3 regions of the Citrobacter europaeus genome follow, and region 3 is predicted to be linked to each of the others. Evidence: riboswitches for the same ligand, from Rfam matches in the RefSeq annotation. Region 3 holds a riboswitch; each other region holds the start of a gene.
The links. Region 3 has a riboswitch for thiamine pyrophosphate ahead of thiM (hydroxyethylthiazole kinase). Riboswitches for the same ligand answer to the same signal wherever they lie in the genome.
Positions count from the first base shown of each region.

Region 1 (4,212 bases), 2.1 Mb from region 3:
TTCAATCAATCGACGCGCGACGGTGCCTGGCGGGGGTAAAAGCGGTAAGTCGTCATAGCGATACCAGTTCGCTTCCAGCAGCTCTTTCGGGTCAATAACAATTTCGCCGCTATCATACTCCGCCATAAATGCGGTCATCAAAGACTGCGGGAACGGCCATGGCTGAGAAGTGACGTAGCGCAGATTTTTCACCTTAATGCCGCTCTCTTCCATGACTTCACGCGCCACCGCCTGTTCCAGGGTCTCGCCCACTTCAACAAAACCTGCCAGCACGGTATGCACGCCGTTACGATGGCGAACATGCTGGGCGAGCAGGATAGAGTCATCACGGCGAATGGCGACGATAATGCAGGGGGCAATTTGCGGGTAGTAGCGTTCGCGACAGTGGCTACACAGCATCGCCCATTCCGTTTTACTCGGGTGCATGGGATGACCACAGTAACCGCAGAATTTATGCGAACGGTAAAACTCGGCCAGCTGTACGCCGCGTCCGGCCAGTTGAAACAAGCCAACATCCTGGTCAATGATCTGGCGTACCGACCCCATATCGTGTCGACGCTGCTGCTGCACCAGCCAGACTGTTTCCCCTTCCCATTCGCCTATTGGTATGGCGCGCTGCCCGGTCAGATCAAAACGGGCTGCGTCGCCGTAAGGCAGTTCGCCATGAGGCAACCATAACTTTTGCTCATGACTGACAATCCACCAGCCGCTATCAAATTTTTCAATTATACGATCCATATCTCTTGCGCAACCTTTGCTTCACAGGCATGTTGTTTACATTATTTTTACATTTACGGGTGAGCAGTTCCTTAACACCATCTTGCGGAGTCAATCATGCTAAACCAGCTGGAAAGCCTGACGGAGCACGTCGGAGGAAGTAATAAACTGGTTGATCGCTGGCTACATGTACGTAAGCACCTGCTCGTGGCTTACTACAATCTGGTTGGCATTAAGCCTGGCAAAGAATCGTACATGCGACTCAATGAAAAAGCGCTGGATGATTTTTGTCAGAGCCTGGTCGATTACCTCTCCACCGGACACTTCAGTATTTATGAACGTATTCTCCATAAATTGGAAGGGAACGGGCAGCTTTTAAAAGCCACAAAAATTTGGCCGCTGCTGGAAGCCAATACGCAGCTGATCATGAACTACTATGATACCAGTCTGGAAACGGCGATTGATCATGATAACTTCCTTGAATTCCAACAGGTTTTATCAGATCTCGGCGAGGCGCTGGAAGCCCGTTTCGTGCTGGAAGATAAGCTGATCATGTTGGTATTTGACGCGATGCACGAGAGTAGTACTCTCAAACGTCATGCTTGAGATTTGCGGCATTAACGCGTAGCTTACATTCATTACCTCTTTACTGAGGTTACTTCTTGTCGGAGTGCTTATTTTCCACAACAGCATGAGTGGAAAAGGCTGAGACCGTTAATTCGGGATCCGCGGAACCTGATCAGGTTAAAACCTGCGAAGGGAACAAGAGTCAATCTGCAATAGCATCGCCTCCGGGCGAGCTTCTCTCTTGCTTCATCCGTCGTCTGACAAGCCATATCCTTACTTTTATCTGGAATGAGCTATGTCTGCCACTACTAAACCTTCACGCCGCGAACAGCGCGCTCAAGCCCAACATTTTATCGATACCCTGGAAGGGACCGCCTTTCCAAACTCAAAACGCATTTATATCACTGGTTCGCAGCCGGATATCCGCATTCCGATGCGCGAAATTCAGCTCAGCCCGACGCTGATTGGCGGTAGCAAAGACAACCCGCAGTTCGAAGAGAACGAAGCCGTGCCGGTGTACGACACCTCCGGGCCGTATGGCGATCCTGACGTGGCGATAAACGTCCAGCAGGGTCTGGCAAAACTGCGCCAGCCGTGGATTGTCGCGCGTAACGATAGCGAAGAATTAGACGTCCGTAGTTCCGCTTATACCAAAGAACGTCTGGCCGATGATGGTCTGGACGAGCTACGTTTCACTGGCCTGCTGACGCCAAAGCGCGCCAAAGCCGGTAAGCGAGTCACCCAACTGCATTACGCGCGCCAGGGGATAGTCACCCCGGAGATGGAATTTATCGCCATCCGCGAAAACATGGGCCGCGAGCGCATTCGTAGTGAAGTGCTGCGCCACCAGCATCCGGGGATGAGCTTTGGCGCGCGCCTGCCGGAAAACATTACGCCGGAATTCGTGCGTGATGAAGTCGCCGCGGGCCGCGCGATTATTCCTGCCAATATCAACCACCCGGAATCCGAGCCGATGATCATCGGTCGTAACTTCCTGGTAAAGGTTAACGCGAACATCGGCAACTCTGCCGTCACCTCCTCTATCGAAGAAGAGGTAGAAAAACTGGTGTGGTCAACGCGCTGGGGCGCAGACACAGTGATGGATCTCTCCACCGGCCGCTATATCCACGAAACCCGTGAGTGGATTTTGCGTAACAGTCCGGTACCGATCGGTACTGTACCGATCTACCAGGCGCTCGAGAAGGTCAACGGGATCGCCGAAGATCTCACCTGGGAAGCCTTCCGCGACACGCTGCTGGAGCAGGCTGAACAGGGCGTCGACTACTTCACCATTCACGCGGGCGTGCTGCTGCGCTACGTGCCAATGACCGCCAAACGCCTGACCGGCATTGTCTCACGCGGCGGTTCAATTATGGCGAAATGGTGCCTTTCTCATCACAAAGAGAACTTCCTGTTCGAACATTTCCGCGAGATTTGCGAAATCTGCGCCGCCTACGACGTCTCCTTGTCGCTGGGTGACGGCCTGCGCCCGGGTTCAATTCAGGATGCGAACGACGAAGCGCAGTTCTCCGAACTGCATACGCTGGGCGAGCTGACCAAAATCGCCTGGGAATACGACGTGCAGGTGATGATTGAAGGCCCGGGTCATGTACCCATGCATATGATCCAGCGCAACATGACCGAAGAGTTGGAGAGCTGCCACGAAGCACCGTTCTACACCTTAGGGCCATTGACCACTGACATCGCGCCGGGCTATGACCACTTCACTTCCGGGATCGGTGCGGCGATGATCGGCTGGTTTGGCTGCGCGATGCTATGCTACGTCACACCGAAAGAGCACCTCGGCCTGCCGAACAAAGAAGATGTGAAGCAAGGGCTGATTACCTACAAGATTGCCGCCCACGCCGCTGACTTAGCGAAAGGCCATCCGGGCGCGCAGATCCGCGATAACGCGATGTCGAAAGCGCGCTTCGAATTCCGCTGGGAAGACCAGTTTAACCTCGCGCTCGACCCGTTCACAGCCCGCGCCTACCACGATGAAACCCTGCCACAGGAGTCCGGCAAGGTTGCCCACTTCTGCTCCATGTGCGGACCGAAGTTCTGCTCGATGAAAATCAGCCAGGAGGTTCGCGACTACGCTGCGGCACAAACGATTGAAGTCGGCATGGCGGATATGTCGGAAAACTTCCGTGCCAAAGGCGGCGAAATCTACCTCAAAAAAGAGGAGGCGTAATGTACCAGCCTGATTTCCCAACCGTGCCGTTCCGCCTCGGGCTTTACCCAGTGGTGGACAGCGTGCAATGGATTGAACGCCTGCTGCAGGCAGGCGTGCGCACGATCCAACTGCGCATTAAAGATAAGCGTGATGAAGAGGTCGAAGCCGACGTCATGGCCGCCATTGAGCTGGGGCGTCGCTATGACGCCCGGCTGTTCATCAACGATTACTGGCGTCTGGCAATTAAGCACCGCGCTTACGGTGTGCATCTGGGCCAGGAAGATCTTGAAACCACTGACCTGAAAGCGATTCAAACGGCGGGACTACGCCTGGGGGTGTCCACTCACGATGATATGGAGATAGACGTCGCGCTCGCCGCTAAACCTTCTTATATCGCGCTGGGTCATGTCTTCCCCACGCAAACCAAGCAGATGCCTTCCGCCCCGCAGGGGCTGACACAGTTGGCAAGTCATATTGAACGACTGGCGGATTACCCGACCGTCGCCATTGGCGGTATCAGCCTTGAGCGTGCCCCGGCAGTGCTGGCGACCGGTGTCGGGAGCATTGCCGTGGTCAGCGCGATTACTCAGGCGGCTGACTGGCGTGAAGCCACGGGCCAGCTACTGGATATCGCGGGAGTGGGCGATGAATGACCGCGACTTTATGCGCTACAGCCGCCAGATCCTGCTCGGCGATATCGCCATTGAAGGCCAACAAAAGCTGCTCGATAGCCATGTGCTGATTATCGGTTT
Region 1 covers NZ_CP148084.1:4,815,436-4,819,647, forward strand. Annotated here, with positions in the region: gene nudC (NAD(+) diphosphatase) at 1-738, opposite strand, end outside; gene WHR59_RS22545 (Rsd/AlgQ family anti-sigma factor) at 835-1,323, shown strand; TPP riboswitch at 1,374-1,496, shown strand; gene thiC (phosphomethylpyrimidine synthase ThiC) at 1,580-3,478, shown strand; gene thiE (thiamine phosphate synthase) at 3,478-4,113, shown strand; gene WHR59_RS22560 (HesA/MoeB/ThiF family protein) at 4,106-4,212, shown strand, end outside.
Region 1: linked by a shared signal. The riboswitch ahead of thiC (phosphomethylpyrimidine synthase ThiC) and the one ahead of thiM (hydroxyethylthiazole kinase) in region 3 are both predicted to bind thiamine pyrophosphate.

Region 2 (4,212 bases), 2.4 Mb from region 3:
TGGTAAAAATGACAATGCCGTCGGCAGATTCGGGGAGCCCAATAGTATTATTGAGCAGCAGAAAGAAGCCGGTAGCTAGCACGATACCCGGCATGGCGAGGATCATCATGCCGCTCAGCTCCAGCATTTGACCTGCCAGCACCTGCTGTCGGGCACGTAGTTCACGGCTGCTCCATAACAGCATCATGGTGAGTACAATGCACAACGCTCCTGCCGCCAGCGCAATGCGCAGCGAGGTTCCCAGCGCCTGCCACAGTACAGGTTGCCTAAGAACATCCAGCATATGGCGGTTAAAGCCATCGACAATCACCGCCAGCAGCGGCGGCAACAACAGCAGCAGGGCCAGAATAATCAGCAGAGCGTCTGTCAGGCGGCTGTGCAAACGATCGTCGGGATCGCGCCAGCCCTGAACCAGCGTGGTGCCGGGAGCAATAGCGCGGCTCAGACGTTGGCTGAGCAGTACCAGCGCTAAACAACAAACCATCTGGATCAACGCCAGCATGGCTGCACGACCGGGATCGTAATCAAAGTTAAGCGCCTGATAAATCGCCAGCTCGATGGTGGTGGCCTGCGGCCCGCCGCCCAGCGACAAAACGGTGGCGAAGCTGGCGAAACAGAGCATAAAGATGAGCGCCGCAACGGGAAGGATCTGACGGCGTAGCCATGGCCATTCAACAAAGCGGAAGAAATGCCAGCCGCGCATACCCAACTGAGCGGCTAACTGTCGTTGTTCGCCGGGAATATTTTCCAGTGATTGCAACAGCAGACGACTGGCCATCGGCAGATTGAAAAAGACGTGCGCCAGCAGAATGCCCTGTAAACCGTATGGCGAAAAGGTCCATTCCAGCCCCAATGTATGCCAGAGCGAGGCCAGCCAGCCCTGACGACCATAGACGCTAAGAATACCGAAGACCGCCACCAGCACTGGCAGGATTAACGTCATCGCGCACAGGCGCAGCAGCGCCAGACGTCCAGGAAAACGACGACGATAGAGAGCTCTGGCCAGGAAAATCGCCGGGATGACCGACAGCACTGCGGATAAAAAAGCCTGCCAGAAAGAAAAGCGCACCACGTGCCACAGGTAGTCGTCCTGCCACAGCGAGAGCCATTCTCCCTGCGGGGCGTTAAACCACAGTGCCAGAAACGCGGCCAGGGCAACGGCCACCATCAGCGTGGCGGCGGTAAGCCCTGGAACCAGCCAGCCGGGAATTAACGGCTGACGGCGCGTTGCCATTCGCTAATCCATACCTGGCGTTGAGCTGCAACCTGCTGCGGCGTAAATTCCAGCGCGGTGGCTGGTTTATTCAGTTGCTCGAATCCTGGCGGCAGGGCGACCTGCGTTACCGGATACATCCAGTTGCCGGTCGGAATCGCATTCTGAAATGCCGGAGACACCATAAACTTCAGGAATTTCTCGGCCAGTTCCGGCTGCTTGCTGGCCGCGGTACGAGCGGCGACTTCCACCTGCAAATAATGGCCCTCGCTAAAGTCGGCTGCGGCGTAGTTGTCTTTTTTCTCGGCGATGATGTGATAGGCCGGAGAGGTGGTATAACTGAGCACCAGATCGCTTTCACCTTTCAGGAACAGGCCGTAGGCTTCGCTCCATCCCTTGGTGACGGTGACGGTTTTGGCTGCCAGTTTCTGCCACGCCTCTGGCGCTTTATCGCCATAGACTTTCTGCATCCATAGCAGCAGACCCAGACCAGGCGTGCTGGTGCGCGGATCCTGATAAATGACGCGCCATTTCTGGTCGCTTTCTACCAGTTCTTTCAGACTTTTGGGCGGATTCTTCAGCTTGTTCTTATCGTAAACGAAGGCGAAATAGCCGTAGTCAAACGGAACGAAGGTATCGTTTTTCCAGCCGCCGGGCACGTTAACGGCGTCACCTGGTACACCGCTTTTGGCGAACAATTTGGTTTGCGTTGCGGCTTCCAGAAGGTTGTTATCCAGACCCAGCACGACGTCGGCTTTGCTGTTTTTTCCTTCCATGCGCAGGCGGTTAAGCAGTGAGACGCCATCTTCCAGCGCGACCAGTTTCAGCTCGCAGTTGCAGTCAGCTTCAAAGGCTTTTTTGATTGTCGGGCCTGGGCCCCAGTCAGCTGCGAACGAGTCGTAGGTGTAGACGGTCAGTACAGGTTTAGCGAAGGCAGGCGCTGCGCACAGCAGTAAAAGCGGAAGACATTTTTTAAACACTTTGCACCTCAAGAGTTGGGTGGCAAAGGACTTGAGGAACTGACTCAAATCCCTTCGCCGGCATTATCCGGATCAGGTTCGACGGGTATCTCTCAGCCCATACGCAGATCGAATGATTTTGTGTATGTTTTTTATTTAGCACCCCGTTGAGAACGGCGTTAGTGTAATGATTTTGTTGCTCAGCAGCAATTAAGGATCCGGCGGTGCAAACCACGCCGATTTAAAATCAAACCAGCCTAGAGTATTCATGCGTAGCCCGCGCATACTGCGCTGGCCCTGAATGATCAGCCAGTGATGGATCAACGGCACAATGGCCTTTGTGGCGAGCAGTTGTTGGCACCATGCCGCCAGGCTCATTTCGCCCGTTCGCCAGCGGGCGGCATCGTTTTCCCAGTCCCGCGAGATACAGTTTTGCAGTAATGGGACTTCGCAGAGATGCGCGAACAACGAGAAGTCCAGCGGTAGGGTAAAGTTGGCGCTGTTGAGCCAGATATCGCTAACTATTTCACCCGCATGCCATTGATCGTAGTCGATCTCCTGAATATTCAACTGTACCTGATGTTCCGCCAGCAGCGTTTTCATGATCTGCGCGATAATCCGGTGTTCGATGTGATCGCGATAGTAAGTGAGAGTCAGCGTTTCCAGTCCGGCTGGTTTTTCACCATGGCCGGGTCTGGCATGGTGCCAGCGGGGAAGCAAACCGTAGGCGGGGAACCACAGTCGTTGGTACTGTTCGTCGGCGTGGCAGATTAAATGGGTTGGCGAGAGAACGCGGCTAGCCCACTCGCGGACCTCCTGATTAGCGCCACGGTGGGTGCGCGTATCAAACAGCAGGTAGTAGCAGCCTTCTTCGAGCCGGCTCTCGATCGCCTTTTCATCCTCCGTGGGGCCTTTTAGCGTCAACCCGCCGCCAGGCTCTTCGCCGATGTCGGGCAGCACCCAAACGTTAACTTCGTCGATCAGCGCCCGGTAGCCAAAGTAATCATCAAATGCGTGAATCTTCAGTTGGTTATTGGTATTGCGAATCACCGCATATGGGCCAGTGCCAATCGGGTGACTGGAGAAGTTATTTAACGTTTCCCATTCTCGCGGCAGGATCATGGCGGGGACTTGCCCCAATAACCAGGGAAGCCAGCGGTCAGGCTGGGACAGATGGATATCCAACGTCCAGGCCGTGGGCGAGACGATTTGCGTGATGTGTGAGTACAGCGGCAGAGCGTTAATGCGCATCAGCGAGGCGATGACATCTTCCATTTCCAGTTCGCGGCCATGATGGAAATGGATCCCCGGGCGCAGGAAAAATCGCCAGTGTAAAGGTGAAATCTGCTGCCAGTGATGGGCGATGTCCGCTTCCAGTTCCCCATTTTCCTCATTTACCCGTATTAGGGCGCTGAAGATTTGCCGGGCGATATGGGTTTCGGAGCGGCGCAATGCCGTACCCGGAAGCAGGTTGTGCATGGGACGATAATAGAGAACGCGCATGATGTGTCGACCCTGGCGAAAACTGCGGCCGAGGTGGGAAACCAGCATCTGCCGTACGGCCGTTTTGTCACCGACCAGTTGCACCAGTTGATCGATGCGATCCTGTTCCAGCAGGTCTTCTGCCCGCTGTTGCTGGAGCGCCAACCCGGTATAGAGGAATGTCAGGCGCGAGCGTTTACCTCGTCCAACTTCGGCTTCCCACGTTAACCAGCCACGTTCCTGCATGGTATTAAGCAGCGTACGCATATGGCGGCGCGAGCAGCTCAGAAGCTCCGCCAGCTCGTTAAGCGTTGTGTCTTGCGTTTTGCCGTCGCAGCATTGCCACAGACGGATGAACTGTTGTTGCAAACGACCAGAAGACATAAAAGGGGAACTCCTGCGGAAAACTCAGCAATTTTATAATCCCTATATTAAGCCAATAATAGATTCCGATGAAGCGATGAGACAACGAAGGGGTCATCTATGCGTCAGTTCTGGTTGGAGTACTTTACCGCGACGGAAAAATCGTCCTGGTTGGCTTGCCTGAGCGCACCGCAG
Region 2 covers NZ_CP148084.1:4,217,930-4,222,141, reverse strand. Annotated here, with positions in the region: gene thiP (thiamine/thiamine pyrophosphate ABC transporter permease ThiP) at 1-1,234, opposite strand, end outside; gene thiB (thiamine ABC transporter substrate binding subunit) at 1,210-2,193, opposite strand; TPP riboswitch at 2,225-2,349, opposite strand; gene sgrR (HTH-type transcriptional regulator SgrR) at 2,383-4,038, opposite strand; gene sgrT (glucose uptake inhibitor SgrT) at 4,138-4,212, shown strand, end outside.
Region 2: linked by a shared signal. The riboswitch ahead of thiB (thiamine ABC transporter substrate binding subunit) and the one ahead of thiM (hydroxyethylthiazole kinase) in region 3 are both predicted to bind thiamine pyrophosphate.

Region 3 (4,212 bases):
GGTTATCACAGTCTTAATCAGGCGCAAACAATGTTACTTACGGCCGCCAGAGAAAACCAAAATCTGAACGCTGTGCGAGTGAACAGCCTTGCCGCAAAGGCGTTGCTGCAGGTAGATATTGACAGACAAAAAGCACAAGCTCACGGCCTTGAACAGGCGGATATCAACGAAACTCTTTCTGCTGCATGGGGAGGGATTTATGTTAATGACTTTATTGACCGTGGCCGAGTAAAACGGGTTTATATACAAGGTGATGCGCCATGGCGTTCAATACCTGAAAACTTATCCGCCTGGTTTGTACGTAACAGTAGCGATGATATGACCTCATTCGCCAGTTTTGCCTCCTTCCGCTGGACTACTGGTCCACAAATGCTTCAGCGATTCAATGGATTACCTGCTGTGCAATTTCAAGGAGATGCAGCTCCCGGCATAAGTTCTGGGGCAGCAATGGCTGAAATGGTCAGGCTGATAGCGCCAATCGAAGGATTTGATCTGCAGTGGAGCGGGATATCATGGCAAGAACAGGCTTCCTCGGCACAGACACTGTGGGTATATCTTGCCTCCGTTGCGTTCGTATTTTTGTGTCTGGCTGCTTTATATGAAAGCTGGTCTGTGCCTATTGCTGTGCTTCTGATTATCCCACTTGGGGTTCTCGGCGCAGTGAGTGCAGCCTTAATCGCCGGGTTCGAAAATGATGTCTACTTCCAGGTAGGTATACTAACGACGATGGGGCTGTCAGCAAAAAATGCAATTCTCATTATTGAATTCGCTCTGGCGCAAATCCGCAGGGGTAAACCGTTGATTCAGGCCGCTTTTGAAGGCGCAAGATTACGCTTACGTCCTGTCATCATGACGTCTCTGGCATTTGTTGTTGGAGTTATCCCTCTGGTACTCTCTACGGGCGCAGGGGCCTCCAGCCAGAAAGAGATTGGAACTTCGGTAATCGGCGGTATGCTCACAGGCACGTTACTGACGCTGCTCTTTGTCCCACTGTTTTTTGTTCTCATTCAGCAGGGAATCTCGAGACTAAAAAAAGGCAAACGTAAGGAATGCAATAATGGTTAATCAACGTGGGCGGCCAATGAAGTCCCGCCCTCGCATTTTACAAACGGCATGTGAGCTGTTTCTCAAGCATGGCATTGACGTGTCCCTTGATACTATCGCCAGTGAAGCAGGGACAACGCGGCCGACCCTTTACAGCCATTTTCCGGGGGGAAAGGATGCTCTCCTGCTGGCGACGTTTGAATTTCTGAATGACAAAATGCAGCCGCCTTTACGCCAGTTACTCCAGGAGCAACTGGATTTTCCCGATCTCCTGAGAGGTTTTGCCCGGGTTGTACAGAATCATTTCTATACCCCTGAGAATATCCATTTCCAGCGATTATTGATTCAAGTGCTGGTTCAAAAGCCCGATTTACACGTCATGCTGGAGCAAAGAAACTCTGGACGCGTTTTGCAGGCGCTGACAGAAATTCTGGAACAGAAAAATAATGAAGGAATAGTCACGTTAGATAATCCGGAATTACAGGCTACTGCTTTCCTCGGGGCTATTATGGGATATCTGCTTCCTGGAGCAATAATCTCGCAAAAAGCAGTTGATCCCCATAAACTTGAGAAACTGGCTGAATGTTCAATTGCAACCTTTCTGTCTGCCTGGGAATTTAAGAGCGGATGATCGTGGTGTCTCAGCATTGAGACGCGCTACGAAATGCCTGAGTGGATGACGACGCCTGCGGCAATGAGCGCCCCTTCCAGAATAAACCGCTGCTGTTCACCTCCCTCGCTGGCTGGTAAAGTATGCGGTGTGGATACATTCCGCCATTCAGTAAATGGATAGCAGGGGCTTAAGTATGTAAGTTTCCCTTACTGTCCTTTTAATATTATTGAGTTTTATGTAACAACGACTCGGGGTGCCCTTCTTCATTGAAGGCTGAGAAATACCCGTACCACCTGATCTGGATAATGCCAGCGTAGGGAAGTCTGACACTGCTCGTGTCCCTTCTTCGCGCGGGCAGGAGCTGAACCATGCAGCCTGACCTGCACAGCCGCGCACTCGCGGCTCACACCTTGCACCAATTTAGAACGCTTTCACCACTCACACACTGTATGACCAACGAGGTCGTGCAAAGCTTTACGGCCAATACGCTACTGGCGCTGGGCGCATCCCCTGCGATGGTAATCGAGCCTGAGGAAGCCAGCCAGTTTGCGGCTATCGCCAGTGCGTTGCTGGTGAATGTCGGCACTTTAACCCAGACGCGGGCTACGGCGATGCGTGCCGCCGTTGAGCGGGCACATCTCGTTAAAACCCCGTGGACGCTCGATCCCGTTGCCGTGGGCGCGCTAGAGTTTCGCCGTCGCTTCTGTCTGGATTTACTGGTACTACAGCCTGCCGCTATCCGTGGCAACGCCTCGGAAATACTTGCTATGGCGGGTATGAACAGCGGGGGCCGCGGCGTCGACACGACAGATACGCCAGCCGCTGCGCTTTCCGCTGCGCAGGCGTTGGCTCGTCAGGTTGGGACCATTGTCGTGGTTACCGGCGAAGTGGACTACGTGACCGATGGTCAGCGTACCGTCTGCGTGAACGGCGGTGATCCGTTGATGACCCGCGTGGTGGGCACCGGATGCGCGCTGTCGGCGGTTGTTGCGGCCAGTTGCGCCCTGCACGGTGACCGGCTTGATAACATCGCCTCCGCCTGTAGCTGGATGAAACAGGCCGGGCAAATAGCCACACAACAATCAACCGGACCGGGCAGTTTTGTCCCGGCTTTTCTCGATGCCCTCTATAACCTGAACGCACAGGAGCAAGCATGAAACGGATTAACGCATTAACGATCGCCGGAACCGATCCAAGCGGCGGTGCGGGTATTCAGGCCGATTTAAAAACCTTCTCGGCGCTAGGCGCTTACGGCTGTTCGGTTATCACGGCGTTGGTGGCGCAAAATACGCGCGGGGTGCAGTCGGTTTATCGCATAGAACCTGACTTTGTTGCCGCACAACTGGACTCGGTGTTGAGTGATGTGCGTATCGACACCACCAAAATCGGTATGCTGGCGGAGACGGATATTGTTGAAGCGGTTGCCGAACGTTTGCGTCGCCATCGGGTGCAAAATGTCGTACTGGATACGGTGATGCTGGCGAAAAGCGGCGATCCGTTGCTGTCGCCCTCGGCGGTAGAGACACTGCGTACCCATTTGCTGCCGCAGGTTTCGATTATCACCCCTAATTTACCCGAAGCTGCGGCACTGCTCGGGGCTCCCCATGCGCAGACTGAGCAGGAGATGCTAGAGCAGGGAAGGGCACTGCGGGCGCTGGGCTGCGAGGCGGTATTGATGAAAGGCGGTCATCTGGAGGATGCACAAAGCCCCGACTGGCTCTTTACCCGTGAGGGAGAGCAGCGTTTTACCGCGCCAAGGGTGATGACCAAAAATACCCATGGCACCGGCTGTACGCTATCCGCGGCGCTGGCGGCGCTGCGTCCGCGCCATGACAACTGGGCACAGACAGTGCAGGAAGCTAAGCTGTGGCTTTCTGCGGCGTTGGCGCAGGCCGACACCCTGGAGGTTGGTGAGGGAATTGGTCCGGTACATCATTTCCACGCGTGGTGGTAATGGGTATACTGGCTGCAGAGAAGGCTGCAGGAAAAAGATAAATGGAACAAGCGCATACCCAGCTTATCGCGCAACTGAATGAACGCATTGCAGCGGCAGATAACACGCCGCTGTATATGAAATTTGCGCAAACAGTGAAAAACGCTGTGCGTAGCGGGATTCTGGAGCATGGAAATATCCTGCCCGGCGAGCGCGATCTCAGCCAGTTAACCGGCGTTTCGCGAATTACGGTACGCAAGGCGATGCAGGCCCTGGAAGAAGAAGGCGTAGTGACGCGCGCCCGTGGTTACGGGACGCAGATCAACAACATCTTCGAGTATTCGCTAAAAGAAGCGCGTGGTTTTTCACAGCAGGTGGTTTTGCGCGGTAAAAAGCCAGATACGCTGTGGGTCAACAAGCGTATTGTGCCTTGCCCGGAAGAGGTGGCTCAGCAGTTGGCTGTTGCCGCGGGGAGTGACGTCTTCCTGCTCAAGCGCATTCGCTATGTAGATGAAGACGCGGTTTCTATTGAAGAGTCATGGGTTCCTGCCCATCTTATCCATGACGTGGATGCCATCGGCGTTTCACTGTATGACTATTTTCGCAGCCAGCATATTTTCCC
Region 3 covers NZ_CP148084.1:1,804,287-1,808,498, forward strand. Annotated here, with positions in the region: gene WHR59_RS08230 (efflux RND transporter permease subunit) at 1-1,065, shown strand, start outside; gene WHR59_RS08235 (TetR/AcrR family transcriptional regulator) at 1,058-1,675, shown strand; TPP riboswitch at 1,897-1,994, shown strand; gene thiM (hydroxyethylthiazole kinase) at 2,026-2,814, shown strand; gene thiD (bifunctional hydroxymethylpyrimidine kinase/phosphomethylpyrimidine kinase) at 2,811-3,611, shown strand; gene WHR59_RS08250 (GntR family transcriptional regulator) at 3,653-4,212, shown strand, end outside.